Regions from separate parts of the Paenibacillus sp. 2003 genome, predicted to be linked through region 1. Evidence: riboswitches for the same ligand, from Rfam matches in the RefSeq annotation. Region 1 holds a riboswitch; the other holds the start of a gene.
The links. Region 1 has a riboswitch for glycine ahead of gcvT (glycine cleavage system aminomethyltransferase GcvT). Riboswitches for the same ligand answer to the same signal wherever they lie in the genome.
Positions count from the first base shown of each region.

Region 2: it holds a riboswitch for glycine, as region 1 does, so the genes downstream of both, sdaAB (L-serine ammonia-lyase, iron-sulfur-dependent subunit beta) here and gcvT (glycine cleavage system aminomethyltransferase GcvT) in region 1, are expected to answer to the same signal.

Region 1 is NZ_JAVDTB010000002.1:716,309-728,802, forward strand. It holds gene J2X75_RS15090 (AraC family transcriptional regulator) at 1-818, opposite strand, end outside; gene J2X75_RS15095 (endonuclease MutS2) at 1,345-3,348, shown strand; gene J2X75_RS15100 (cysteine-rich CWC family protein) at 3,488-3,739, shown strand; gene J2X75_RS15105 (mannitol-1-phosphate 5-dehydrogenase) at 3,801-4,946, opposite strand; gene J2X75_RS15110 (PTS mannitol transporter subunit IIA) at 4,943-5,377, opposite strand; gene J2X75_RS15115 (BglG family transcription antiterminator) at 5,374-7,476, opposite strand; gene J2X75_RS15120 (PTS mannitol transporter subunit IIBC) at 7,515-8,969, opposite strand; gene gcvH (glycine cleavage system protein GcvH) at 9,390-9,782, opposite strand; glycine riboswitch at 10,126-10,248, shown strand; glycine riboswitch at 10,252-10,353, shown strand; gene gcvT (glycine cleavage system aminomethyltransferase GcvT) at 10,570-11,706, shown strand; gene gcvPA (aminomethyl-transferring glycine dehydrogenase subunit GcvPA) at 11,703-12,494, shown strand, end outside.
Region 2 is NZ_JAVDTB010000006.1:130,470-142,963, reverse strand. It holds gene J2X75_RS22325 (arsenic transporter) at 1-835, shown strand, start outside; gene J2X75_RS22320 (phosphate ABC transporter substrate-binding protein) at 1,607-2,533, shown strand; gene pstC (phosphate ABC transporter permease subunit PstC) at 2,649-3,584, shown strand; gene pstA (phosphate ABC transporter permease PstA) at 3,587-4,474, shown strand; gene pstB (phosphate ABC transporter ATP-binding protein PstB) at 4,487-5,242, shown strand; gene J2X75_RS22300 (phosphotransferase enzyme family protein) at 5,438-6,454, shown strand; glycine riboswitch at 6,803-6,925, shown strand; glycine riboswitch at 6,930-7,064, shown strand; gene sdaAB (L-serine ammonia-lyase, iron-sulfur-dependent subunit beta) at 7,177-7,866, shown strand; gene sdaAA (L-serine ammonia-lyase, iron-sulfur-dependent, subunit alpha) at 7,856-8,833, shown strand; gene J2X75_RS22285 (alpha-glycosidase) at 9,006-10,766, opposite strand; gene J2X75_RS22280 (response regulator transcription factor) at 10,995-11,678, shown strand; gene J2X75_RS22275 (HAMP domain-containing sensor histidine kinase) at 11,735-12,494, shown strand, end outside.

The sequences.
Region 1 (12,494 bases):
CCTTCCACCTCTGCATTGAAGAAACCTTCTGGCTCCCCCGTCGTTTGCACCATTTCATGAATTTCCTTATTCAGCGCGTCATATTTCTCGCCTTGCTGCATATCGTTCAGAAAATACTTTTGCTCCCGATCCAGAACGTACATATCTCCAGAATTCGTATTTCGGCTCAAAAACGTACTCAGTTCCGTATCGGCGATATCAATCACAAGAAATCCCTTTGGTTTCACATTGGTTGGTATCATCGGAATTTTGAATACCATACTGACCACATTATCCGATGATATAAGGGCAGGTGCCTGTTCGGGTGTCAGTTCACCCATGCCAGCTGAAACGGGTACACTTTCTTTGGCTGAACTGGCATTCTGAGTAACCCAGAACAGGCTGTTAGTGTAGGTCAGATAAGAACCAATCCGGTCCCGAATGCTGAAATCATCCAATTTGCCAAAAGAACGCATCGAAACAACCCAATCTTCGTCCAGATTAACCAGATAGGCTTGGTCAATGTTCGTAACCGCTTGCAAGTTGTTAAAGCCTGACGTCAGGTCACGAATCTCTTGAAATTCGCTGCTGTCCAGCGGTTTCTTCATCGCTTGAAGTACCAAGGGCGAATTGACATACTGGATGGATGATAATTGCAGGCTGCGCAGAACTTGTTCTACCCGCATTTGGGTCTGATGCAATATCTGAAGGTTGCTTTCACGTACTTTCTGTTCAATGTCACGTGATGCAATCGTATACGAGACCGAACCAATAACAATGACTGGAAGGGCTCCGAGGATCAGGGTAAAGCAGAGCAAACGCAGTAAATACTTAGGCAAGAAGAGCATCCTCCTTTATACGTATGTTTATTAAATTAAATCGCTTTCATTGGATTATTTTACTATTGTTATTTTAAAACCCATTCTTATTCAAGTCCACTCATTTATTCTAAAGGTTGACTTCAAACCAATTTCCAGTTTATATTGGTTGCATATTCCTCAATCAAAGGAGAGATTTTTAATGTCGGTGAATGTTCTTAACTAACCAAGTTTCATATTCAGGAGTTTGGCCTTTCATTGCGCTTGTGCCCATATGGCATACGTGTATTTCATGATGCGCCAGATCCCTGTACTTAGTTAAGAACAGCGGATATCATAAATCGCCTCCGGGATTGTCATTGTCCGGGTCTATTTCCGCGCTGAGTTCAGCGCGGATTTTTTATTATAGACCTGTAGTGGACTTTGCTTTCCCATATGTTTAGGGCGGAGAATGACGTTTGTTCATTCTCCGCCCTTTTTGCGTTTTCCAGGAATATGTTTCGCATGCCAACTGCAATCCCAATTCAAATTCAAGGAGAGATTACGCATGAATGAGAACACATTAAACAGTCTGGGTTATCCACAAATTCAAAAAAACGTTGCAGACTGCGCCCTGTCATATCTGGGCAAACGTTATGCCAGAGAACTAAAACCGATGGCAGATGCTCACCTGATTCAGATTCGCCTGGAAGAAACAGCAGAAGCGGCTGCGTTGATTCGCTTCGGGGCCAGCATCCCCCTCCCGTCACTCGACGGAATGGAAACCATTATGGATCTGCTTGGCACCGGTTATCTATTCAGTGAACGCGACTTCAGTCATCTCGCTCAGTTCTTGCGGAGCTGTGCACAACTTATGAAATACATGGAGGGCAAATCCGGGGCCGCTCCCACCGTTAGTCGCTACGCTGCATCTATGATTCTGATCGAACCTTTACTGTGTGAGATCGAGCGCTGCATCCATAGTGGACGCATTCAGGATCAAGCAAGCAAGGAGCTGACTCGTATTCGCAAAAAAATGACCGTGAATGGAGAACGCATGAAACGAAAGCTTGATTCTCTGGTGAGCAAACATCGCTCGATTATGCAGGAGCATGTCATCAGCCAACGTGGAGGAAGAACCGTTCTGCCCATTAAGAAAGAGTTCCGTAAACAGGTGAAAGGCAGTGTACTGGATGAATCCGGGAGCGGGCAAACCGTATATATCGAACCTGTTGAGTTAGTAAATTTACAGATGGAATTGGCGGCTCTACAAGCGGAGGAGTCTAGAGAGGAGATGAGAATTCTCGGTGATTTAACCTCCCTGGCCGAATCGTATAACCGTGAAATCGCCCTGAACACCGAAACGGTAGGTGTATTAGACTTCCTGTTTGCCAAAGCCAAATATGCGGCCACCATGGACGGACGTACCGTTCGAGTCAATACTCAGGGCCATATCAGCCTTCAACGTGCACGTCATCCGTTCATGGGTTCTTCCATGGTTCCCCTTGATTTTGCAATCGGCAGAACGTACTCGTCGCTCATTATTACTGGCCCGAATACCGGGGGGAAAACGGTCGCACTCAAAACACTTGGTTTGTTAACCCTGATGATGCAATCGGGTTTGCTTATTCCGGTGGAGGAAGGTGGCGAGATGGCTGTTTATACCGAGGTAGCAGTTGATATTGGTGACGGGCAGAGTTTGGAACAGGCGCTCAGTACATTCTCTGCACATATTCGCAATATGATTGGCATACTGGAACAGGCCAATACGTCAACTCTGGTGCTCATTGATGAGATGGCCTCCGGCACAGATCCCGGTGAAGGTGTCGGACTGTCCATCGCCATGCTGGAGGAACTGCACAGCCGCGGAGCAACCGTTGTGGCGACAACGCATTTTGGTGAAATCAAACATTTTGCTGCGGCCACGCCAGGATTCGAAAATGCCCGTATGGAATTTGACACTGTTTCTCTCCAGCCGCTGTATCGATTGCGGATCGGAGAAGCTGGTGAGAGCTATGCTTATTCCATCGCATTAAAGCTGGGCATGCCACAGCGAATAATCGAGCGATCCAAGTCCCTATCGGATCAAAGTATTTCGAGAGATCGTACATTTGTGTTCACGTCACCTCCTTTGGAAACTCCGACCATGACGCCTGAGCGTTCCGTTACAAAAGCAGACGCCCCAGTAGAGTTATCCAGGAAGAACCAGTCGAAGCATTCAAAGAATTCAATCGCTCTCCACAAAAAGACAACAACCAGAGAGTCGGATTCTCCTGCTCCTGCCAAAACTTTTCGCAAAGGAGATCGGGTATATGCAGCCTATCTTAATCAGTCGGGCATCGTCTGTGATGTGGAGGATAGCCGTGGAAATATCGGGGTCATGTTACGTGGACGCAAAGTAAAAATCCATAAGAAACGCCTGACCCTGCATATATCTGCCAATGAGCTTTATCCGGGTGAAGATTATGACTTGGACATTGTGCTAGAAACAAAGGAAAATCGAAAGAAACGTAAGTTGATGGGACGCAAACATGTGGAAGGCCTACAGATCGAATTACCGCCTGAAGAATAGTCGATGGGAGAAACAGATGTAGTGAACTGGAAGTCATATATACAGAGTGAAATCCATAATCACCGGCACATTTCTGTTATACTGGGACCAGTATGTTTAACTTCAGCTCGTAGCTATTCCACAGGGAGGGAAGAACTGTATGTCTGCAGAACAAGACGATCAAGAGCACATCCATATCGATGTTCTTGTCTGCCCATTATGCGGGGAAACTAATCGCTGTTCCTATGCCGCAGGACATCCTCATTCGGAATGCTGGTGTAACCGGGCTACTTTCCCCGAAGGTGTGTTTGACCGCATTCCGCCAGAGCAACGCCGAAAATCGTGCATATGTCAACGCTGTTTGGATGACTATGCCGATAAACTCCAACCAAAAGAAGAGCCACACAGTTAACAACTGTATGGCTCTTCTTCCATTATGGCTCATCTATACTGTTAGCTGGCTACCACTGTTCTTACATTTGGTTATACTGGGCAACAGCCTGTTCAAGCACCGGATGATGCTCATCCATGGACGTATAATGGTGGAGGGTTGCTGTAATTCCCTTCTCGCGGATCATGTTCTGCAGTTCAACTGCTTCCGGATCATCGGAGACATCGAACTTGCAGGCTGCTGCCATGCCCATAGCCAGATAGGTCGTTTCAGTTCCATCCTTATAGGCCTGAAGGGCCGGGCGAACCAGACGATCATTCGGAGACAACTTGCGCAGCGGGGAACGACCAACACGAGTAACCTCATCGGTAAGATACGGGTTGACAAACCGTCCCAATATTTTGACAATATACTGCTCATGCTCTTCAGGATTAAATCCAAAGCGCTTCACCAGAACTTTTCCAGTTTCCTGCAAAGCACCGTAGACAATCGATTTCACCTTCTCGTCGGCAATAGCCTTCTGAATCGTGTCATACCCGTGCACATTACCGATATATGCTGCAACGCAGTGTCCTGTATTAACCGTGAACAGCTTCCGTTCGATATACGGCTCCAGATCATCGACATATACAATGCCCTCAACTGGTTTGAATGCAGGAGCCATCTGGGAACGATCCACCACCCACTCGTAAAAAGGCTCCACCTGTACATGCAGAAGATCTTCATGATGCTGAATAGGCACAATCCGGTCTACGGCTGAATCTGGAAAATAAACGTACTGATCCGCAAGTGAACGTACCTTTTCATCAAGCAGAGCATACACATGCTCTTTCAATTGTGTACTGGCTCCAATGGCGTTCTCGCAAGCGATAATGTGAAGCGGGTTTTGAGCAGGACCGGAATTCAGTCTTTTCTCAAGTCCCTTTGCAATCCCTGGTGCAATATGTTTCAGCACACTCACACCCACTGCGGTTGTAATCAGATCAGCTTCCACAACGGTTTGGGCAACCGTCTCCAGTTGGGTTCCATCGATTGCATTTACGCCTGTGACGGTCTCCTGATCCTTGCTCTCGTTAGCCAGTTCCACCGTATATTGCCCCCGTTGCTGAAGAGCGGTTACCAGGGTCTGATTCACGTCGGAGAAAACCACCTCATACCCTGCGCGGGACAGAATCAAGCCGATAAATCCGCGTCCAATGTTACCTGCGCCAAAGTGTAGGGCCTTCATAGCTCCATTTCACTTTCCAGAATAGCGATTACTTCTTCGGCTGTTTTCGCCAGACGCAGGGCCTCCATATTCTCATCCTCAGCACAGATCACCGCGATGCTAGTCAAGATTTCCATATGCTCCCCGCCTTGAGCCGCGATACCAATGACCATATAAGCCTTTTCTTCGCCAAAATCAACACCCTGTGGATACTGAATGACAGAGATACCTGTGGATAAAATGAAAGCTTTGGATTCCTTCGTACCGTGAGGGATCGCAAGTCCGTTCCCTACATAGGTCGAGACAATCTCTTCTCGTTCAATCATCTTCTCAATGTAATCAGCGGTAATATGTCCCGCATCCTTCAGAATCTGCCCTGCCATACGAATCGCTTCGTATTTGTCCTGAGCCGTCGCATTCATGATGACTTTATCTGTTGTTAACATACTCATAATGGTTGACCTCCAATTTCGGTTTTACTGCGATAAAATCCAACAAGTTCCTGGGACAGGTAATGAATGAGTTCATCCCTGATTCCCTTTTCCAGCAATGTAATCATTTCTTCCTGTAATAACAGTGCGCTGATCTCACTGAGAACCTCCAGGCTTTCCTTGGATAATTCTCTGGGACCGAGCATCAAGAGGACATGGGTAACTCCTGCCGGATCATCCGGCGTACGAAGGAGTGGCTCAGTGAGCTGAAACAAGCTGATGGACGGCCTGTAGATCCCCTCACTACGTGTATGAAACAGCGCAAGTCTTGTATCGGGAATCTTCTGACTCCCCACTGCTTCACGTGCCTCCAGCCGTTTTGCGACCTCCTCCGGTTCCTTAAGCACACCAGATTCATGGAGTACATTACACATCGCGTATACGGTCTTATAGAAACCGATATCCTGGTTATCCAGCGGATACACCTGAAACTTGCCAATGATTCGAACGATTTCAACTAAAATAGCTTCCATTCCATCAGGGTCCGAGTAACGACTTGTCGTCTGAACCTCTGTTTCATGCGGCTTGTGATGCTGTCGTTGTAACGTTGTTGTCCTAATAAAATGACGCAGACGTTCGCTCTCTTCTGCCGTAAGCAGTGGACTCACTTTGTAATACTGATGCTCATCCATTGGGAGATCAACAGTGGATAAGACCAGATCATATTGATCTGTAGGTATCCGGGCAGCTTCATACCAGGACACGCTATCCATGATCCGAATTTCGGGAATCTCCTTGGACAATCGGCTGGAAAGCATGCGTGATGATCCAATTCCGCTTGTACACACGATGATCGCCCGGATCTCCCGTTTCAATGCACGTAACCTCTCGATGGAAGCCCCAAAATGCATGACCAGGAAACCAATTTCCTCATCCGGAACGTCTGTACCTGGCCAAGCTTGATGCACGGATTGTTTGACCTCTTCGAAGAGGGAATCATAATCCTTGCGAATCTGCTGCAGTAACGGATTACGAATCATCTGTTGCCCTTCAATTCGCTCCATGACAGGTTGCATATGACCAAGCAGACCTTCACGAAGCAGACGATCCTCATGAAAGGTGTAATGCGTTCTTGCCTGCATCTGATCAATCAGAGAATGTACCCTGTCCAGTAAAATCAAGTCGTCTATTGGCAACAGCCTCGAAGAGTGAATTCGCTGCTCTGTCTCAAGTAATAGTCTATGAAAATAAGCTTGTTCATCTTGGGAGAATGTCAGCCCCAGCTGGGTGGATAACACACCACACAAGCGGGAAGCCATATAAGGTGGAACCTTCATCTCATCCTGCTTTGCGACTTCATCTCCCTTGTTCTCCAGGGGAGGTATGCGGCCAATGCCAATGCCTTTACGAATACGTACTACCGCGACGGATAATTGAATCAGCAGCTTCATGTATTGCCGTTCCGGGATGTTCTCCAGCCATTCGATGTCTGGTTGCCATAACGCATTTTCGATCGTAAGCACATCACCATGTCCGATCATATCCAGCAATTTTTGGTTTACGATGGAGCCGCCTTGTTCAGGTTGTCTTCCGAACAGGTCGGACTCATCCAGAAATTCCAGAGCAAGTGCAGCTATGGCTGTGCGATGAATCGTCTCACTCCCGTTAATCTTGACGCCATATCCACGTCTACGAACCAGCTTTAGTCCCGCCTGACGAATCCGTGACTCCAGATCGTCCAGATCAGTGGTTACGGTGGATACGGTCACTTTAAGATCCGAAGCCAAGGCGAGTAACTTTACAGGCTCCGGTTCATCCAGCAGGATGCAAAGCATGAAGAGCTTACGCTCTTCTGGCGTAAACTCTACATATTCTTTACCCTCTAGTTGCTGGCGCAATACAGCCAGATCATCGGAACTGGCATCGATTCGGATACCGGTTCCTGATTTTTTTTCCAGTCTCATGCCTAAAGGTTCAAGCCATTGTTCAATCATTTGCAGCTCCCGGTGAACCGTTCGGGTACTGACCTTTACTTCAACGGCAATTTCGCCGGCAGTGACTTCATGTGGATGCTCCAGCAGAAACTCCACAATTTCACGTTGTCTTTTGGTAATACTCATATCTCGGCCTCCAGCTCAGGGGAAACGAATGCACGCAATTATTTTAAACGTTCAACCAGCGCATCGTATTCCGGGCTTTTTAGGAAGTTGTCGATGGATATATGTTCTGCGTTCGGCGCAACGGAGCGAGCACGATCGGTTAATGTTTGTTGTGTGATCACCACATCTGCATCCGGCGGAATATCACTGATCGCCGTATTGGTCACAGTAACGTCAATCCCCTCTGCCTTCATCTTCTTGCGTAGAATGGATGCACCCATGGCACTCGACCCCATACCTGCATCACAGGAGAAGACAATTTTCTTCACATCTGTTTTCACTGTAGAAGAAGCCATATCTGCGGCTCTGCCTGCTTCACGATGATTAGCCGTAATGCCAGCATTTGGCACGGTTCCTTGACTCTTCATGTCTTTCATCCGACTGGATGCGGACTCCAGATCTTCGTCCTTTTGTTTACCCGTTTTCAGCAACACTGCTGCAACCAGGAAGGAAACGACTGCTGCTACAAGCACCCCTGCGAGCATCGGCAGGTATCCACCTTTTGGTGTTAAGAGGAAATACGCGATAATACTACCCGGTGATGGTGCCGAAACAAGTCCTGCTCCGGTTAGCATGAATGTTAATGTACCTGCGACGCCACCCGCGATTGCAGCAAGAATCAGAATCGGTCTCATCAGAATGTAAGGGAAGTAGATCTCATGAATTCCCCCGAAGAAATGAATGATAACGGCACCCGGTGCAGAAGATTTGGCCATTCCGCGTCCGAAGAAACAGTAAGCAAGCAAGATACCAAGTCCCGGACCCGGGTTCGATTCAAGCATGTATAATACGGATTGCCCTAATTCTCTCGCTTGATCTGTTGCAATTGGTGTAAGAATCCCGTGGTTGATTGCATTGTTCAGGAACAATACTTTACCTGGTTCAATGATTAGGTTGACCAGCGGTAACAAGCCCAGATTCATTAAGCCTTGTACCCCGGCAGACAATACTTTGCTAATCGCTTCTACAGCAGGCCCGATGCCCAGTAATGCAAAAATCCCCAAGATTCCGCCAATAATACCGGCTGAGAAGTTGTTAACCAGCATTTCAAATCCGGCTCTAACTTTACCTTCAATGGATTTATCGAACTTTTTGATAATCCATGCTGCCAGTGGTCCGGCAATCATGGCACCGAGGAACATCGGGATATCACTACCCACGATGACCCCGATGGTCATAATGGCACCCACGACACCACCACGCTGACCATGCACCATCGTACCCCCGGTGTAACCGATTAACAGTGGCAGCAAATATTTGATCATCGGATCAACTAGCTGTGCCAGTGTCTCGTTAGGGAACCAGCCTGTTGGAATGAACATGGCCGTAATTAATCCCCAGGCGATGAACGCTCCCATATTCGGCATGACCATACCACTCAGGAATCGGCCAAAACGCTGCACACCTACCCGTAGCCCACCTTTGGAATTGGACGATTGGTCCAAATTACTCATTGTATTATCCTCCTTGGATCAAGTGATTATGATTTATGAAAGGGGTATCATTTCTCCCCTGCTGTAATCCTAAGCGAGAATGCTCTCCTGTTCAATGAAATGAAAGCGTACTTTCGTCATGAACAATGATGACAACATTAGGTTATGTAATCTTTTTAATCGATGCATAATGGCTGAACCCATTGGTACACAAGGTTTTTCTTGCCTATGACTTTTATCATTTCCAGAATCATTTTCTAACCTATAGCTTGGTCCAATCAGGTGATTTACATCCCCAATCTGCCTCGATCCCTATTCAAAACCATTCTTGGAAAGCACAAAAAACCTGTGCAAGCATCCGGCTTACACAGGTCAAAAAAATATGAAACTCATTTCATTTTGGTTATAAAATATATGTTAATAAGTACAAGTTCGTTGATCCTATTCTTCCGTATGTTTACGATACGCGTCTGCATTCATCAATGTAGACAATGCTGCTGTCAGATCTCCCTCAACACGGATCTCAATCATCCAGCCTTCCTCGTAAGGAGAGCTGTTCACAAGTTCAGGTGAGTCCTGCAACGAATCATTCACTGCAATAATTGAACCTGTGACGGGAGAGAACAAGTCCGAAACCGTTTTGACCGATTCGATCGTTCCGATGCTGTCCTCTGCTTTTACATTGGTTTCAAGGTCAGGCAATTCCACAAACACAATGTCACCCAGCTGATGCTGCGCGAACTCGGTAATGCCAATACGTACAGTATCCTCCCCTACGGTTTGCACCCATTCGTGCTCTTCACTGTACAGGAAATCACTTTTCAATTCGCTCATCGATATCCGCCTCGCTTTTCATTAATGAGTGCATGCGTTCTTTGACCTTAACCTTTTTCCCAGAATATAGCGTATGATATTTTTGATTCAAATGTCAAGATACCTCACAATTTATTTGCTGAAGACCTCTAAATCCTGTAACCGGATTACACTCTTTCTTCATATACTGGTGAATATTAGAATAGTAAGCGTACTCTTTATAAATACACGAACAATAACATTAAATCTAAATTAAACATTCGGTTTTTATTCATTATCAATGATATCGTTCTTGACATCGGTAGTGGATTCACGTTTTAATGAGAGGAGTAAATGTGTTTATTGGACCATGATATACCCGCGGATGAATGTAAAGGGAGAGATTACCCGTGACACCCGATTCGGGATGTACATGAGGTAACGCCGAAGGAGTAAACCACCGATAAGCGGGGGTGAATCTCTCAGGCAAAAGGACTTTTACGGGACGCAACTCTGGAGAGCATCTATTCGCCCTGTGCGGGCGTTATGATCACCCAAGGGGAAACCTGCTGCACAACCGCAGCGGGGTAACTCTCAGGTACAAGGGACAGAGCCTTAGAATACAGCGTGCTACTTGGCATGCCGATTCTTTGGCCTGTCCTTTTCCTTTTTCCCAAAAAACGAAAAACAGGATGTAGAACGACGCTGCCCTAGCTGCTTACCATACTTATGTGATGAAAATATCTAGCTGAAAAATTTAAAAATACCCTGCTTCATTGATCCACGATTATATTTCCGGCCGGTTGACGGTCCATGACGAGGTGATTTGATGTCCGATTTGCTTAGAACACCACTCTTCCCACTATATCAGCAATACGAAGGCGTACGGTGCATTGATTTTGGAGGCTGGGAGCTTCCGGTGCAATTTAGCGGAATTCAGAAAGAACATGAAGCGGTGCGTGAGCGTGCTGGACTATTCGATGTATCCCATATGGGCGAATTCACAGTACAGGGTGAGCAGGCTGAAGTTTTTTTGCAACAAATGACGACCAATGATGTGACCACGCTGGTTCCCGGTCAAGCCCAGTACACCCTGATGTGTTATCCAGATGGCGGTGTGGTGGACGATCTGCTCGTGTATAAGCTGGAAGATCAGCATTATATGCTCGTGGTTAACGCCTCCAACATCGACAAGGATTGGGCATGGCTGCAAGAGCACCTGATCCCCGGCGTAAGCATGACCAACGATTCGGAGCAGACGGCGCTGCTCGCCTTACAAGGTCCACTGGCTGTAGACATTATCGGGAAAGTTACAGATACGGATGTAAGCTCGATTGAACCGTTTCGTTTTGTGCCGGATGCTGAAATATGCGGAGTAAAATTACTGTTGTCCCGTACCGGTTATACAGGTGAAGATGGCTTTGAACTATATGTTCCTGCGGATCAGGCCGCTATGGTCTGGAATGGATTAATGCAGGCTGGAGAAGAGCACGGGCTGGTTCCGGCTGGACTTGGTGCAAGGGATACGCTGCGTTTTGAAGCCAAGCTGCCTCTGTATGGGCAGGAATTATCTGCAACGATCTCTCCGCTAGAAGCTGGCGTTGGCATGTTTGTGAAACTGAATGCCGGACCTTTTATCGGACACGAAGCCTTGTTACAGCAAAAAAATGACGGGCCCGCCCGCAAACTGGTCGGCATCGAAGTGCTGGAGCGCGGCATTCCTCGCCCCCACTATCCGATTTACGCCGAAGGCGTACAAATCGGTGAAGTGACAACAGGCACGCAATCACCTACATTGAAGCGTAATCTGGGGCTTGCCCTCATCGACAGCAAATACGCTGCGCTGGGAACCCCGCTTGAAATTGAGATCCGAGGGAAGAAACTGAAAGCCGAGGTCGTGAAGACCCCTTTTCATAAACGGACACGTACGTCTAAGACACCTACTCAAGGAGCTGATCAAGCATGAGCAAGCACCGTTATATTCCCATGACTGAGCAAGATCAGGATGCCATGCTCGCAACCATCGGTGTGGATACGCTGGAGGAACTGTTTCAGGACATTCCAAAAGAGATTCGTTATCAGGGCGAGCTGCCCGTATCCTCCAAACTTGATGAATATGCGCTGACACGTCATATGTCCAAACAAGCAGGCGCCAACGCCAATTTCGAAACACACGCCAGCTTTCTCGGCGCAGGTATATATGATCATCATGTTCCTTCCGTCATCAATCATGTCATTTCCCGTTCCGAGTTTTACACTGCCTACACACCTTATCAGCCTGAGATCAGCCAAGGTGAACTACAGGCCATTTTCGAATTTCAATCCTACATCTGTGAATTAACCGGTATGGCTGTAGCCAATGCCAGTATGTATGACGGTGCAACAGCTTTTGCGGAAGCAGGTAATCTGGCCGCAGCGGCAACTCGTCGCAAACAGCTCATCGTATCCCGTACCGTTCATCCGGAAGCCCGCCAGGTATTGCAGGCATATGCGCACGGACTCCGTCTGGAGATTGTCGAGATTGATTATAAGGATGGCGTCACTGATTGGGATGCCTTGCAAGCCGCCATATCGGACGATACCGCTGCTGTCATGATCCAGAGTCCGAACTTCTTTGGTGCCGTGGAAAATGTGAAGCAGGCTGCCGACCTCGTGCATGCGCACAAGGGCCTGCTCGTTGTAAGTGCCAACCCGCTATCGCTGGGTCTGCTGGAAGCCCCAGGCAAGCTGGGTGCCGACATCGTTGTAGGTGAT
Region 2 (12,494 bases), on a different contig from region 1:
ACCGTTAGTCGTCAGCAATCTGGTTAACATTGTGTCAGCCGATTTCTTTGGTATTACATTTGTGGAGTATGCTGTACGCATGGTCGTGCCCAATCTGTTCTCAATCGTAGCGAGTACGGGGATGTTGTTTTTGTTCTATCGCAAAAGCATACCCCTTCGCTACGACATCTCCGCGGCACGTGACCCGAAGGAAGCGATACGTGATCCACGGATGTTCCGAATCGCCTGGTTCATGCTTGGGCTGTTATTGGTTGCCTATGTCTCCAGTGAGTTTCTGCCGATTCCCGTGTCGGTTATCGTTGGCTCCGTTGCGCTGCTGTTCGCTTTATTGGCACGCAAGAGCGAGGCTGTTGATCTGAAGCGGGTAATTAAGGAAGCGCCATGGTCGATTGTGGTGTTCTCGGTGGGCATGTACATCGTCGTATATGGACTGCGTAATGCAGGGTTAACGGATCATCTGAGTCGCTGGCTGGATGCCATAGCAGAGCATGGTCTGCTGGCTGCTTCGCTCGGGATGGGCATCATCGCTGCTGTATTATCATCGGTGATGAACAACCTGCCGACCGTGTTGATTAACCTGCTAGCCATTCAGGGCGCACATACCGAAGGTATTATTCAGGAAGCATTGATCTATGCCAATGTCATTGGTTCCGACCTGGGTCCCAAAATGACCCCGATTGGATCACTTGCCACATTGCTGTGGCTGCACGTGTTATCCCGCAAAGGTGTGAAGATTACATGGGGGTATTATTTCAAAGCAGGCATTATCCTGACCATTCCAACCTTGTTAATTACGCTAGCCGGGTTGGCGTTGTGGTTATGGATTCTGGGTTAGAAAAATTAGCTTGTATGTTAGAAGTATCTGATTCTTTCAATGTATTGTAAAAGACTGCTCTCTTCGCTGCCTCGCCGCTGGTGCTATGCACTGGCGGCGGGGCAGTTTCTTTGTTTTTCTTCTGTTTCTTCTATAGAAGAAATGAAAATTTTCTATCTCTATTAAGTACCTAAACCAATTACATAAGGCCAGCCTACTATAGGGCTGGCCATTTTTTACTACTTCTCAGGCTGAAGATTGAAATGCCTGAGATTCAACGAGCGCTGACACAGTGCAGGGAACTGAACGATTGTGTGTCGTTTTCACCTGTAAGAAAAGAATAACTTTTTCCTTGGTCTTAATGCGTAGATAAAACCACGATCGTAGTGAAGGGGACGGAATCGATTCTGAAGAAGCGAAGCGTTCGCCTTTGTCTCCTAATTACAACAATTAAAATTATTGATCAAAGAAATTTGGAGACAACAGCGATCAGAAGAACGATCCGTAACCGGAACGGCCACTTATGGTATTAGCTACTTCATATATCTATAAGTAAATTTTTTTCATGGAAATTTGGACACAATACGGATTTACATTGAATCCGTTCCCGAAGTGACCACTTCAGCGCAATTTCTCTCAGATAAATTTCAATATACAGCCGATATTTTTAACATTGCGTTTACAAAACACTGATTTTAAGATGACATACCGAAACTACAATGAGTAAAGAGTTGATGGTGAACAAACAAATTCACAAAACGCCATCACTACATTGGGGGAGGAAAACAAAACATGTTTAAAAAGTTGCCGTTTATTTTGATGACCTTAACGTTCGTACTGGTGCTCGCTGCATGCGGATCGAAAAATGACGCGGGTACAGAGGGTGCTGCAAGCAATGGATCAGGGGAAGCTGCTGCTGAGCTTAGCGGTAACATTCTGGCAGTCGGATCAACAGCATTGTTACCTCTGGTAGAACAAGCTGGACAGAAATTTATGGCAGTTGATGAATATAAGAACGTAACGGTTCAAGTTCAAGGTGGCGGTAGTGGTACTGGCTTGACGCAAGTATCTGACGGACAAGCTACAATCGGTAACTCTGATGTATTTGCAGAAGAGAAGCTGGAGGACGAAGCCAAAGTAAAAGAACTGGTTGACCATCAAGTAGCCGTAGTAGCTATGGCTCCAGTTAGCAACAAAGATGCAGGTGTAGAAGATTTGACTAAGCAACAACTGGTTGACATTTTCTCCGGTAAAGTGAAGAACTGGAAAGACGTTGGTGGCGCGGATAAAGCAATTGTTATTGTAAACCGTCCAAGTAGTTCCGGTACTCGTGCAACTTTCGAGAAGTATGCATTGGGTGCAAAAATGGATGATATCCAAGGTTCGATTCAAGAAGATTCTTCTGGTAACGTAAAAAAATTGGTAGCTGAAACGCCAGGTGCTATTGGTTACCTCGCCCTGTCTTACTTGGATGATAGCTTGCAAGTATTGAAGTACGAAGGTGTAGAAGCAACAGTTGAGAACGTGGAAGCAGGAACGTATCCAGTGTGGGCTTACGAGCACATGTACACAAAAGGTGAGCCGGATGCAGCAACAAAAGCTTTCCTGGACTACATCCTGAGTGACGAAATTCAACAAAACGACGTGACAGAACTTGGATACATTCCAATGTCAGGTATGAAAGTAAAACGCGATGCAGCAGGTAATGTGGTTCAATAATCTTTGAACTTGCGCATACAGCGAAAGAGGCGGACTTAGGTCCCGCCTCTTTACGCGGTTTGCTCTGAAATAATCCCATATTTTGCATTAATTCTACTATAGAAGGATGGTTGTTATGGAACAGACCGAAGGGGGAACGGTAATGAATAACAAGTTGAAACCGCGCCGGCCCTTAAAAGAGAAACATTATTGGGAAGAGTGGACGGGACGGATCTATACGTCGATTTGTGTCGTTTTCCTGATCGTTGTCATGTTTTCCATTGTTTATTTTGTAGCGTCCAAGGGACTGTCCACATTTTTCCAAAACGGAATAAGCATAAGCGAATTCCTTGGTGGAAAGACGTGGAATCCAACCGGAGAACCTGCATTCTACGGGGCATTACCGTTCATTACAGGTTCTTTCATTACAACCTTGCTTGCAGCATTGATCGCTAGTCCACTTGGCCTGTGTGCAGCACTCTTCATGACAGAGATTGTACCGGGTAAAGGGAAAAAAATATTGCAACCGGCCATTGAGCTCTTGTCTGGAATTCCGTCTGTTGTGTACGGATTTATCGGTCTGAGTGTCATCGTACCTTTGCTGCGCAGTATCTTTGGTGGAACAGGCGTCGGGATTGCAGCCGGATGTCTTGTTCTGGCGGTAATGATTCTTCCTACGGTAACAAGTATTATGGCAGATGCGTTGTCTGCTTTGCCAAAAGGATTGCGTGAATCCTCGTACGCACTGGGTGCCACTCGCTGGCAAACCATCTACCGTGTCATCATTCCTACGACTTTGCCAGCTTTGTTGACAGGTGTCGTTTTGGGTATGGCTCGTGCTTTTGGTGAGGCCCTTGCTGTGCAGATGGTTATCGGTAATGCACCGCATGTTCCAACATCCTTGCTCGAATCGGCTTCAACATTAACAAGTGTAATTACACTCAGCATGGGTAACACCACGATGGGTTCTGTTCATAACAATGCACTGTGGAGTATGGCGCTTGTCCTGCTGGTGATGACATTTGTCTTCGTCATTCTGGTTCGCCTGCTTGAAAGGAGGAACCGGGTATGAAAATGAAGGCAAAGACGGTAGATAAAATTGCAACATCCGTTATCGTTGTATTGGCCCTGTTCATTGTTATTATATTGCTCGGTCTGCTTGGCTTCATCATGTATAGAGGAATTGGACATATTAGCTGGAACTTCCTGACGAGTGCACCCCAGTTGCTTAAGGGTGGCGGCGGGATTGGTCCACAGCTCTTTAACTCCGTATTCTTGCTTGTCCTGACATTGATTGTGACCATCCCACTCGGATGGGGCGGTGGAATTTACATGGCTGAATACGCCAAACCAGGCAAGATCACCAGCTTCATTCGTCTGGTCGTTGAAGTGTTGTCATCATTCCCTTCCATCGTTATCGGTTTGTTTGGTCTCTTATTGCTTGTAAATCAATTTGGTCTTGGTTTCTCCCTGATCTCGGGTGCCTTGGCTCTGGCGATCTTTAACTTGCCACTGATGGTACGGACAACGGAGCAGGCCTTCCGGGCTGTTCCGAAGGAACAGAAGGAAGCGGGTCTTGCACTTGGACTGTCCAAGTGGAAGATTATCACTTCCATTCTGCTGCCTGTGGCATTGCCGAGTTTGATTACGGGTACGATTCTGGCATCGGGCCGGATCTTTGGTGAGGCGGCAGCGTTGATGTTCACCGCAGGTATGAGTAGTCCACCACTGGACTTTACAGATTGGAATCCGACGAGTCCAAGATCACCGCTTAATCCGTTCCGTCCGGCAGAGACACTTGCTGTCCATATCTGGAAAGTGAACAGTGAAGGCATTGGGCCAGATTCCAAAGAGGTGGCAGCAGGTGCATCAGCTGTGCTTGTCATTCTCGTGCTGGCGTTCAATCTAAGTGCGCGCTGGATCGGTCGGGTTGTATTCCGCCGCATGACAGCTTCGAAATAAGGAGGAACCAACATGGCCATACCTTTTGGTACGGAACAGTTAAGCATATATTATGGACATTTTCAGGCGGTCAAGCAGATCAGTCTTACATTTCCCGAAGCGAGCGTAACGGCGCTCATCGGGCCGTCTGGCTGCGGTAAATCCACGTTCCTCCGGTCGCTTAACCGAATGAACGACGAGATCGCCGGTTCCCGCACAGAGGGACATATCTGGATGGACGGTAACGATCTGAATGAGCCTGGAACCGATGTAATCAAGCTTCGCCAGAAGATTGGCATGGTGTGGCAGAAGCCAAATCCTTTTCATAAGTCCATCTACAACAATATCGCGTTTGGCCCCCGCTACCGTGGTACAAAGAGTAAGAAGGCACTGGATGAGATTGTGGAAAAAAGCTTGCGTCGTGCTGCGCTCTGGGACGAAGTGAAAGACAGGCTGAATGAATCAGCCCTGTCTCTCTCAGGTGGACAACAGCAGCGTTTATGTATCGCCCGCGCCCTGTCTGTTGATCCGCAGATTCTGCTGCTCGATGAGCCTGCATCTGCACTTGACCCGGTATCCACGGGTAAAGTTGAAGAATTGATTACCGAGCTCAAGAAGGAGCTGCGGATTGTTATTGTTACCCATAACATGCAGCAGGCGGCACGCATCTCGGATTATACAGCTTATTTCTATCTGGGAAGCATGATTGAGCACGGGGACACAGAGCATATTTTCACGAACCCGGACAATCGTCTGACGCAAGAATACATTATGGGTCGTTTCGGTTAATTGGATTATGGAGTGTCACATAGAGCAACAGACAGAGAGATTGAGAAATAAATAGAGACAAAAGAAAGCACAATGCCTGGACGGTTGTTCGGGGGTTGTGCTTTTTAAATTTCATTTCGGAAGAATTTGCTGTATGCAAAGCAATCATGCTACGATATTTAGTATTAAGAGAACGTTTACATTACTTTGAAGGAGATGTTGATAATCACTACGGATCAGATGTCTTACGACCATATGGCAGCTCAGATTATACAGAACTACACTATTGAGAAACCTGTCGTTTCATATATTCGTCATAATGAGAATCTGACGTATCATGTCGTTGATGAAGCAAGCGGGCAGAAGTATCTGCTACGTATCCATCAAGCCGCATATGCAAGTATGACAGGTATTCAGCATACGCCTCCTGCGCTGGAGGCAGAGATGAACCTGCTTCATGAGTTAAATGCAACGACAGCATTACGCGTACAGCATCCGGTACGCAATGTATCAGGAGATTGGGTCACGTTATGGACAAGTGAAGCAGGTAAAGAGATCTGCTGTACAGTTCTGGAGTGGATTGAGGGAAGGGACATCCAGCAGGGAGAACGCCTGACAACAGAACAGATCTATGATCTTGGGGCACAACTGCAGATGCTTCATCAATATGGGCGTGAGCAGAATCAGACAGATCAAACAAAGGTGCGGCCGGCATATGGCAACATTCATGAGAACTTGGTCATGCTAGGGCAGCTAGAGGAAGGCGTCCGACTGGGGATTTTTACAACGGAAGACTTCGATCTGCTTCGTGAGACGTTTGAGAACATTAATGAGCAGCTAGAAACATACCCGCAGCACGCAGGGACATGGGGGATCATTCATGGGGATATTACTCGCAACAATCTGCTGATAACGGATCAGGGGATGTCCTTGATTGATTTTTGCCTACACGGTTATGGTTATTATCTTTTCGATGCCGGAGGGGCAGCACTTATGTTCAATCGGGAGGAACGTGACATATTCTTATCAGGTTATACCAAACAGATCGCGCCACTGACGGATCGTGATATCCGATTAATGGAAGGATTCATGTTGATCTTTACACTGGGTTATTATGCCTTTCAGATGGCGAATGAGTCGAGACACGAATGGATGAAAGACCGCATGCCGAAGTTATGCAGCAAGTATTGCAGACCCTATGTACAGAACGAGAGTATCTTCTACGAACTGTGAATTAGGGTGTGCAGATCAGGAAGGGCTACGAACAGTGTGGTTCAAATATTATGGTTGCCTGAATACCCGAACAGTTTCGTGGACAATATCATAAATAGTAGTAAGCACATCTTTGATTGAAGGAAAATGAAATAATATGTTTAAAATATCCTTTTATCGTATTAATGTGATGAAAGCTGACAAAATATTCTGGTTTTCATCGGTTCAATAGGAAATCAAGGAAATACATCCAAAGAAATCGTTAAGTTTGTTGACACTGATCTTCCGGTCGATTAATCTTAATGAAGAAGAAATGAACGATTTCCATTACTGTTCTGACATACGCTCAGAATGGTTCCATACAGCGGATGATAACGAGCGGGAGAGACCTGAGTTAGCCGAGCAATGGCTAGTGTTCAGGCACCGAAGGAGCAAGCTGCTGCGCACCCGGCGCAGCGGTTAATCTCTCAGGTAAATGTACCATCGTTGGACGCAACTCTGGAGAGTGCGCGAACTGCGCCACCCAAGGGGTATATGATCAGTTAGTCCGGTGACTTGTCTGTAATCGCAGGCAATGCACCTTGTCGTGAGACACTGCTGATCGTGAAACTCTCAGGTATCGAGGACAGAGAGAGGGCCTGAGGCCTTCTTCTGTCCTTTTTTGATGTCATCATTCAGTAATAAAGGAACATTATGGCATGGGATCTGGATGGAAATGACGAACACAATTGGAGGGTTACAAGGTGCGATTTAAAGATGTTTTCTCAATTATTGGTCCGTCGATGACGGGGCCTTCAAGTTCACATACAGCTGGAGCAGCAAGGCTCGGAAGAATCGCTCGTCAGTGGCTAGGTTGTACGCCCGATCGTGCCCGGTTGACACTATACGGTTCATTTGCTGATACGTATCAGGGGCACGGAACAGATCTGGCACTGATCGGCGGTCTGCTGGATTATGTCACAGACGATCCGCGTATTCCGGATGCAGAGCAATACGCAGAGGAAGCGGGCATGGAAGTCGAGTTTTATACAAGCGGCCTGCCTGCTCCTCATCCCAATACGGTCAAAATTGAGTTGTGGCATGAAGGGCGTACCTGTTCCTTAATCGGTGCTTCTATTGGTGGTGGTAGTGTATCGGTGCATGCGATGAATGATTTTCGTGTCCAGATTAGTGGTGAGTTTCCGACACTTGTGCTGCGGCATGCGGACAAAGCGGGAGTGCTTGCCTCGGTAACGTCCACGATCAGTTCATCCGAGGTTAACATCGGGTATATGCAGGTGGATCGGAAAGCCCGTGATGGCGAAGCGCTTACTGCGATGGAGATGGACGGCGTGCCGAATCCTGATATGCTCAAGCGTCTGAAGGAGCTGGATCATGTACTGGACATTCGTGTCATCGATTTGAAGAGAGGAGTTGATTCGGATGCGATTTAAACATTTACACGAACTGAATACGATCTGTACAGCGGAATCCAAAACGATTGCTCAACTGATGATCGAGGAGCAGGTTCAGGAGACCAATACACCGGAAGCGGATGTTGTGAAGCAGATGTCTGAATATTATCAGGTGATGAAGGAAGCGGTACGTAAAGGGTTAACGGAAGATACCACTTCACGCAGTGGATTAACGGGTGGAGACGGTAAAAGAATGGCCGAGTACATTCGCAAGGGTGAAACTTGCTCAGGAGATGCTTCCGCACTTGCCATGGCGTATGCCCTGTGTGTATCTGAAGTAAATGCCTCCATGGGCCGGATTGTGGCAACACCAACAGCCGGTTCCTGCGGCATCATCCCCGGTGTTTTTATTAGCTCACAGGAGCGATTTGGCTGGACGGACGAACATTTGGTGAATGGGTTGTTCTGCGCGGGAGCGATCGGTTATGTTATTGCCAACAATTCATTTATCTCCGGTGCGGAAGGTGGCTGTCAGGCAGAAGTGGGTTCCGCGATCGGCATGGCTGCGGGTGCCATGGTTGAACTGCGTGGAGGTACACCGGAACAGGTCGTTCATGCCGTAGGCTTGGCGTTAAAAAATACACTGGGCCTTATCTGCGATCCGGTCGCAGGCCTCGTTGAGATTCCATGCATCGTCCGTAACGGACTGGGTGCAGTTACGGCGCTGGCTGCGGCTGATATGGCCCTGGCCGGAGTGCGTAGTGCTATTCCGTCAGATGAAGTCATCGACGTTATGCTGGAAGTAGGCAGTGCGATGCCGAGCCGTCACCGGGAGACAGCCCAAGGCGGGTTGGCTCAGACGCCAACTGGCCGTAAAATGATGCAGAAGCTGGCAAAACCGAAGGCCAAGCGTGCAGAGCCGGAGATGGAGTCGAAGACAGTGGATTCTGACACAACTACAAGTGGGGCGGACAATGCTCAAGTGGACACGGACCCTCAGGTTTAAGCTGAACTGGGACTACCGGGATATCATCAGTGACATTATTATGTATAATGGCGAATACAAAACAAGCGTCCGCGAACCCGAATCCGGGTTCTGCAGGACGCTTGTTTTATACTGTCAAATGAAGCGAAGCTGGGCTACTAATATGTGACTTCAGATGTATGTGTAATCTGATCTAGTCCTTGCTCACAGACGTACTCAGTACGGCATATCCATACGCGGGCAATTCAATGGCAAGCACGCCGTCATCCTTGGCGGTACGATGGTTTCCGCCGAATAACTCGGTCCATTCCTCGTCACCAGCCTCCAGCTCGACAATAGCCGTCTCTTCGGATCGATTGAACAGGACCAGAATGCGTTCCTCCTCATTTTGCCGCTCAAATACCAGTTGGCTGCCATCGGTACGAGCCTGCAGGAAACGAACGGTGCCTTCTGCACGCAGGGCAGGATGAGCATGACGCAGGGAGATCAGTTTTTGATAAAAGTCAAGCAACTCACGGTCCTGCTTCGCTTCATCCCATTCCATGCATTTACGGCATCCCGGATCATGTTCGCCGTCCATTCCAATCTCGTCTCCGTAATAGATGCACGGAGCGCCCATGTAACTGAACTGGAATAATGCAGCCAGCTTCATCTTGCGCTGGTCTCCTTCACACAGCGTGAGCAGTCGCGGGGTATCGTGACTGTCCAGCAAGTTAAACGCCACTTCGCTGGCCTGAAGCGGATAACGGGATAATTGCCGACCGATGGAGTTCGCGAACTGTTCGGCATGCATTGTATTTTTCACAAAGAAAGCATTCACGGCATCGGTAAACGGATAGTTCATGGACGCATCGAACTGGTCGCCTTGCAGCCAGGAGGAAGACTCGTTCCATACTTCGCCCAGAATGTAGGCATCCGGATTAGCGGCTTTGACTACACGGCGGAAATCACGCCAGAATGCATCATCCACTTCATCTGCCACATCCAGTCGCCATCCGTCTGCACCCACTTCCTTGATCCAGTACTCAGCAACCTCCAGCAGATAGGCTTTAACCTCGGCATTCTCCGTATTCAGCTTTGGCATGTGCGCTTCGAATCCGAAGGTCTCATAAGTAGGAATGCCATCCTTCACGTCCAGCGGGTATTCGTGTACATGGAACCAGTCCTTGTATTTGGATTGTTCTCCGTTCTTCTGCACATCTACAAACGGCGCAAATGTCTTCCCGGAATGGTTGAACACAGCATCCAGAAGTACACGAATTCCGCGTGCGTGGCACAGCTCGACCAGTCGTTTCACGGTATCTGCGTCACCAAAGTGCCGGTCTACCCGCAGGTAGTCTTCAGTATCGTATTTGTGATTGGTGGTGGCTTCAAAAATGGGTGTGAAGTAGATCGCATTAATGCCAAGATCGCTGATGTAATCCAGATGGTCGATCACGCCCTGAAGGTCACCGCCGAAGAAATTGAAAGGCGTCGGCTCACCGCCCCATGGCTCCACCTTTTCCGGACTAATATCCGGGTTGCCGTTGGCGAATCGTTCAGGGAAAATCTGATAGAACACCGCATCCTTAACCCATGCAGGGGGTGTGAATACAGCTCCGGCATGAATATAAGGGAACTGGAACATACGACCTGGATCGTCCGGTTCTTCTTCCTGGAAGTCTGTCTCGGTCATCCAGATCTGTTCGTCTCCGTTTTTGAGCAGAAAAGAGTACTTCAGTCGGTGGTAGGGAGGTTTTACCTCACCCTCGTAGTAATCGAACATGGAGTCAGAGGTGAACTTGGTTAAGGGAACCAGCGCTTTGGTTGCATCCCACGCATATTTATCCCCGGTCAGGGCATGTACCTCAGTCAGATCATTCTTTTTGGCACGCAAACGCAGATGGATTGTATCTTGGTCATAGGCATAGGCCCAGTTTCGTTTCGGTTGATGATAGATGGCTTCCAGCAGCATAATGAATTTCCTCCCGTCAGGTGTAGGTATAATATGTACTTGGTAGATTTGATTGATATAACATTCCCCACGTTAATGGATAAGCTATAATTAGAATGTGTGGTAACGTAAAGGAATTCAATATGGTTTCAACAAGATATGAATCCAGCTGTTATAGACAGCTTTTATCAGGATGATGCTCAGATATATCATTAACCCAATGGGGGCAGAAAGGAAACGAATATTCGAATGAAAACCAAACTGTTATATATTGAAGATGATACGGAAATTGCAACTTGGGTCAGAGCCGATCTGGAGGAGCGCGGTTATGAGGTGGTATGGCTCGGCAGTGGTGAAGGTGCAGCGGAGGCTGCTGTCGGTTGCTCACTCATTATTCTGGATGTCATGCTGCCCGGGTTGGATGGATTTACGGTGGGTCAGCGACTGAAAAAAGAGCATCCCGCCGTGCCCATTGTCATGCTCTCGGCCAGAACGTCCATTGACGACAAGTTGCATGGTCTCGATTTTGCCGATGACTATGTGACCAAACCATTTCACCCCGATGAACTGGCTGCCCGGATTGAGGTCCAACTGCGTAAAGCGGGAACTGCGGTCTCATCGGATACAGCTCTGAAGCTGGATCACCTCTCCATCTATGAGAAGGATAACCGCATCGTCAATGAGGAGACGGGGGATGAGATTGTTTTATCGGGAAAACAGTTCCACATCTTCGCTTACCTGCTACGACATATGGGCATGATTCGAACCAAAGAGCAGATCTATGAAGCCGTCTGGAACGAGCCCTATCTGGATGGAGACAAGACTCTGATGGTACATATTCGACATCTACGCGAGAAGCTGGAGCTTGACCCGGCCAATCCGGTAGTTATTCAGACAGTCCGCGGTGTGGGATATCGCGTGAAGAAGCCATGATCCGGCGGTTCCAAGAACGGAAGACCATGAAGGCAGAACGGAAGGGAGAACGAAGCATGGCTCAAAAGCAGTCCGGGCGGCGAAAGCTACGCTTTGGGCGGTCCTTGATGTCCAGATATATCATCCTGATTCTAGCGGCCGTATTATTCGTGCCTGTCGTTCTTCCGATCATATCCGTTATATATATTGTTGTAGTGAATAACACGGACACGAATATGAACCGCGCCGCGCCTTACGGTGATGTTACCCGGATCAGTAACCTCTGGTCACGTGAAGCGAAGAACCTGGATGGTGCTTCGGATGAAGAGATTAAGGCCCGGTTGGAGCAATTACATGGCTCGTATCCCAAATCTTCCATGTATCGTGTGAATGTGAGCGGTGAGACCCTCTTTATTCTTGGGGGTGAAGATGTAACGCTTCTGAAATCCACGTCGCCGGATGGCAGGACAGACACGACATTGAGATGGTCACTGGATTCCGGGCAAACGACAGAGACTCATATTCCAGCCTTATGGAATGTAAACAATACGGTGCAATTCATGAAAGAAGCTTCCTTTCGCGATCCACTGACCGTAGTTGCATATATTGGCGGAGATGAGCAGGACAATGGACAGGGATTCATGATCATTGAAGTGCCGCGGTCCCTTCTGCAAATGAATCAGAGTAACTGGCCGATGGAACTCTTGTATCTTGGTATCGTAATGACCCTCATCTTTCTGATCTTCATCATTATGTCGATTCTCTTCTTCGCACGCATTCGCAAACGACTTATACGTTTGCAGACGGCCATGATGACCACCGGCAAGGAAGGCCTCC